2 regions of the Paenibacillus chartarius genome follow, and region 1 is predicted to be linked to the other one. Evidence: a T-box and tRNA genes for the amino acid it is inferred to sense, from the RefSeq annotation. Region 1 holds a T-box; the other holds one or more tRNA genes.

What was found. The T-box of region 1 lies ahead of ileS (isoleucine--tRNA ligase). A T-box ahead of a tRNA ligase gene usually reads a tRNA of that ligase, here a tRNA-Ile.
Region 2: it encodes a tRNA-Ile, which carries the amino acid that the T-box ahead of ileS (isoleucine--tRNA ligase) is inferred to sense. The anticodon was not compared.

What each region holds. Positions count from the first base shown of each region.
Region 1 is NZ_JBHLWN010000070.1:30,966-33,327, forward strand. Features, by position in the region: gene ACFFK0_RS17225 (YlmH family RNA-binding protein) at 1-295, shown strand, start outside; gene ACFFK0_RS17230 (DivIVA domain-containing protein) at 394-885, shown strand; T-box leader at 949-1,223, shown strand; gene ileS (isoleucine--tRNA ligase) at 1,290-2,362, shown strand, end outside.
Region 2 is NZ_JBHLWN010000076.1:71,822-74,183, reverse strand. Features, by position in the region: gene ACFFK0_RS19575 (rhamnogalacturonan lyase family protein) at 1-850, shown strand, start outside; tRNA gene ACFFK0_RS19570 (tRNA-Ile) at 1,274-1,347, shown strand; tRNA gene ACFFK0_RS19565 (tRNA-Ala) at 1,365-1,440, shown strand; tRNA gene ACFFK0_RS19560 (tRNA-Asn) at 1,445-1,520, shown strand; tRNA gene ACFFK0_RS19555 (tRNA-Val) at 1,528-1,603, shown strand; tRNA gene ACFFK0_RS19550 (tRNA-Ser) at 1,623-1,711, shown strand; tRNA gene ACFFK0_RS19545 (tRNA-Met) at 1,732-1,805, shown strand; tRNA gene ACFFK0_RS19540 (tRNA-Ser) at 1,809-1,896, shown strand; tRNA gene ACFFK0_RS19535 (tRNA-Ser) at 1,905-1,996, shown strand; tRNA gene ACFFK0_RS19530 (tRNA-Glu) at 2,007-2,078, shown strand; tRNA gene ACFFK0_RS19525 (tRNA-Thr) at 2,082-2,157, shown strand; tRNA gene ACFFK0_RS19520 (tRNA-Tyr) at 2,164-2,249, shown strand; tRNA gene ACFFK0_RS19515 (tRNA-Trp) at 2,265-2,338, shown strand; tRNA gene ACFFK0_RS19510 (tRNA-Lys) at 2,359-2,362, shown strand, end outside.

The DNA.
Region 1 (2,362 bases):
GCTGGACAAGCTGGCCACGACCGGCTCAGAGCTGCAGGAAATGAGCTTATCCGTCGCATCGATGCGGCTCGACGGGATCGTCGGCGACGTATGGAAGCTGAGCCGGGCGAAGGCGCTTGTGCCGATTCAAGCGGGACGGTGCAGAGTCAACTGGAAGCCTGAGGAGAATCCGAGCGCCCAGCTGAAGGCCGGCGATATGGTGTCGATGCAGGGGTTCGGACGGTTTAAAGTGCTGGAGGTCGAAGGGACGACGAAAAGCGGACGGCTGCGGGTTAAGGTCGGCAAGTTCGTATAACTGCAAAAGTCAACTTTTTTGTCGCTTCGGTGCAGGAATTTCCTGCTTCTTGTCGAATGCTAGTTAGGACTACTTTTACTACTGCCGGAGGTGCACGGATGCCGTTAACGCCGCTCGATATACATAACAAGGAGTTCGGACGCTCGTTCAGAGGCTACGATGAAGACGAAGTGAACGAATTTCTCGATCAAGTGATTAAAGATTACGAGGCGCTCATCCGCGAGAACAAAGATTTGCAGAGCCAGGTGGCTACGCTGCAGGAGCGGCTCGACCATTTTGCGACGATCGAAGAGACGCTGAGCAAGACGATTATCGTTGCGCAGGAAGCGGCCGACGAAGTGAAGAACAATTCCAAGAAGGAAGCGCAGCTGATCCTGAAGGAAGCGGAGAAGAACGCCGATCGGATCATCAACGAGTCGCTCGCCCGCTCGCGCAAGATTGCACTGGAGATCGAGGAGCTGAAGAAGCAGGCGTCGGTATACCGGACGCGCTTTAGAACGCTGGTCGAGGCGCAGCTGGAGCTGCTCAGCAAGGACGATTGGAAGGCGCTCGAGCCGGGTAACGGCGAAGAAGGCGGCCAAGGGTTTTAAGGCGGGCTTCCGTTCTGTTGACTGAGCGGAGCGAATTCGCTATACTTCGTAATAAGTTATTGTGGCAAAACGATGATTGGGCCGAGTAGTTCGTCCATATGCAGACAGCGAGCCGGGGATTGGTGGAAGCCCGGTGCTGCACACACGAGCGAAGATCTCCCAAGAGTGCCGCCGGAACGGTAATTTCGCCTAGCGAACTTACCCACTATGGAAGGCCGGGTCATTCCGTTACCGATGTGTGAAGTGAGCATGCCTTATTCCTGCTGCACCGCTGCGCGCGGCGGAGGACAGATGGCTTGCTAATTAGGGTGGTACCGCGAGAGCTCCTCGTCCCTTTGGGGATGACGGGGCTTTTTTGTTGCCCTCCCATACATGAAAGACCGAATTGGAAAGGGGTCATAACGATGGATTATAGTAAAACGCTGAATTTGCTGCAAACCGATTTCCCGATGCGCGGCAATCTGCCGCAGGCGGAGCCGAAAATGCAGCAGTGGTGGGACGAGATCGACGTGTACGCCAAAGTGCAGGAGAGCCGCCGCGGCCAACCGAAATGGGTGCTTCACGACGGACCTCCGTATGCGAACGGCGACATTCATATCGGCCATGCCCTCAACAAGACGCTGAAGGATATTATCGTCCGCTTCAAGACGCTGCAGGGCTACGACGCCCCTTACGTACCGGGCTGGGATACGCACGGCCTGCCGATCGAGCAGGCGATCGCCAACGGCGGCAAGGTCGACCGGAAGAAAATGAGCGTGCCTGAATTCCGCGAGTACTGCAAAGCGTATGCGCTGGAGTGGGTCGAGAAGCAGAAGGCGCAGTTCCGCCGGATGGGTATCCGCGGCGACTGGAACAACCCGTACATCACGCTTCAGCCGCAGTTCGAAGCGCAGCAAATCCGCCTGTTCGGCGGTATGGTGGAGAAGGGGTATATCTACAAGGGCTTGAAGCCGGTTTATTGGTCGCCGTCCTCGGAGAGCGCGCTCGCCGAAGCGGAGATCGAATACCGCGACAAGACGTCGCCTTCGATCTACGTCGCCTTCGACGTTCAGGACGGTAAGGGTAAGCTGCCGCAGGATGCGGCGATCGTCATCTGGACGACGACGCCTTGGACGCTTCCGGCGAATCTCGGCATCTCGGTGCATCCGGAGTTCGACTACGCCGTCGTTGAGACGGGCGGCCGGAAATATGTGCTCGCACAGGGACTGCTGGAAGCCGCGGCGAAGGAAATCGGCTGGACGGAATGGAACGTCATATCCACAGTGAAGGGCAGCGAGCTGGAGCTCGTCACATGCAAGCATCCGTTCTACGACCGGACTTCGCTGGTTATGACGGGCGAGCATGTCACGCTGGAAGCCGGTACGGGCTGCGTCCATACGGCGCCTGGACACGGCGAGGACGACTTCGTCATCGGCCAGCGCTACAATATCGGCGTGCTCAATCCAGTCGATGATCAAGGGCACTTCACGAAGGAAGC
Region 2 (2,362 bases), on a different contig from region 1:
AGCCAGCGATATTTTGCTGAAGGATAGATATCGCCGGATGTGGGCGCTGAACGATCGGTTCGAGCTGCTGTGGACGCATGAAGGCAATCCGGGACACTTTCCGTGGGTGTACGATCTGGATGGCGACGGCCGCGACGAAGTGATGGCAGGCTATGATCTGCTTGATCATCGCGGACGCGTATTGTGGAGCTGCCGCGGCCTTGAGGATCACGCCGACTGTATTTGGGTCGGGGATGTGAACGGCGATGGCGAGAAGGAACTCGTTATTGGCGGCAGCGTGACGGTTATGATGGACAAGGGAGGCCGGGAGCTGTGGCGATACGCGGATTCGATCGAATCCCAGCATGTTGCGCTCGGCAAATTCCGGACCGACTTGCCGGGGCTGCAGATTGCGGGACTCGACCGTATCGTTCGAGGCGATACGAAAGCGGGCCTGAAAGGGAAGGACGGCATGTTCTTATTGGATTGCACGGGAAAGGAGCTATGGAAGGAGGAGCGCAAGACCGAAGGCTGGCTGACGATCATCGATACGCTGCGTGGTTGGGACGATAGCGGTGTCGACTATATTTTGGCATACAGGCGGGGAGGCGGCGTGTTCCCTACGATCTATGACGGTTATATGAACGAAGTGGCGGTATTCCCGGTTGACGGCTATGTCGGCCATGCGGATTTTTTGGGAGTAGGCAGAGAGCAGGTCGTCATTCATGATGACCGGTACGTCCGTTTGTTTGCAAGCCGCGAGGAAGCATTGGCCAAGCGTGAGGATGCGCGACCGTTAGTTCAGACGAAGCGGTTATACAGCTCTACGATCTATATGGGCGGAGAGATTGACTTACCTGTAGGGAACTAAAGATAAATTCTGCGCACTCCGCGAAACGCCCGCCGGGAATATTGGTAACTGACACATGCCGCTGACAATGGCGGAAAGGCGAGTATTGGCGGGTCAATGGGGAGAAACTATGGCAGTCGGTTGAGTGCTGCCGCGTTACTTGCAAACTCGATTGTTATGGAAAAAAATACGGTTGCATTGTCGCCTTCAAAATGATATATTGATTTTCGTTGTCGCTGCGGCAACGTAAACAAGTCGGTTTCGATGGTGGGCAAGCTGCTATGACTACAGTGATCTTTTCCAAAACAAACCACTTGATTTAAATAAGTGATACATGATAATATGTAGTTCCTGTCACTTAGGTCGAGGGCTTATCCCAATACCCTGGATTTATTACCTAGGATGTTCGCGCTGCGAACCTCTCCGCTTTCATTACACCTGTAAGGGCCCTTAGCTCAGCTGGTTAGAGCGCACCCCTGATAAGGGTGAGGTCGGTGGTTCGAGTCCACTAGGGCCCATCATCATACTTTTCCATGGGGCCATAGCTCAGCTGGGAGAGCGCCTGCCTTGCAAGCAGGAGGTCAGCGGTTCGATCCCGCTTGGCTCCACCATTATTCCCTGATAGCTCAGTTGGTAGAGCACTCGACTGTTAATCGAGTTGTCACAGGTTCGAGTCCTGTTCGGGGAGCCATTCTTTTGGACGCTTAGCTCAGCCGGGAGAGCATCTGCCTTACAAGCAGAGGGTCGGCGGTTCGATCCCGTCAGCGTCCACCATACTCTTTACATTCAGAATGGAGAAGTGTCCGAGCTGGCCGAAGGAGCACGATTGGAAATCGTGTAGGCGTCACAAGCGTCTCGAGGGTTCGAATCCCTCCTTCTCCGTCGCTTTATAAACAACATGTGGCGGCGTAGCTCAGCTGGCTAGAGCGTACGGTTCATACCCGTGAGGCCGTGGGTTCGAGTCCCTCCGCCGCTAGATGGAGAGATACCCAAGTGGCTCAAGGGGACCCTCTGCTAAGGGGTTAGACTGCGTAAGCGGTGCGAGGGTTCGAATCCCTCTCTCTCCGTAGCCATTGGAAAGGTACCCAAGAGGCCCAAGGGGGCTGACTCGAAATCAGCTAGGCGGGTAACTCCCGTGCGTGGGTTCGAATCCCACCCTTTCCGCCATACATGATAAGGCCCGTTGGTCAAGGGGTTAAGACACCTCCCTTTCACGGAGGTAACAGGGGTTCGAATCCCCTACGGGTCATTTGCCGCTGTAGCTCAATTGGCAGAGCAACTGACTTGTAATCAGTAGGTTGGGGGTTCAATTCCTCTCGGCGGCACCACCATATGGAGGCTTAGCGAAGTGGCCAAACGCAGCAGACTGTAAATCTGTTCTCTGACGAGTTCGGTGGTTCGAATCCATCAGCCTCCACCACCAACAACTAAATAAAGGGGCATAGTTTAAAGGTAGAACAGCGGTCTCCAAAACCGTTAGTGTGGGTTCAATTCCTGCTGCCCCTGCCACAAAAATTTTGTTCATATACGAGC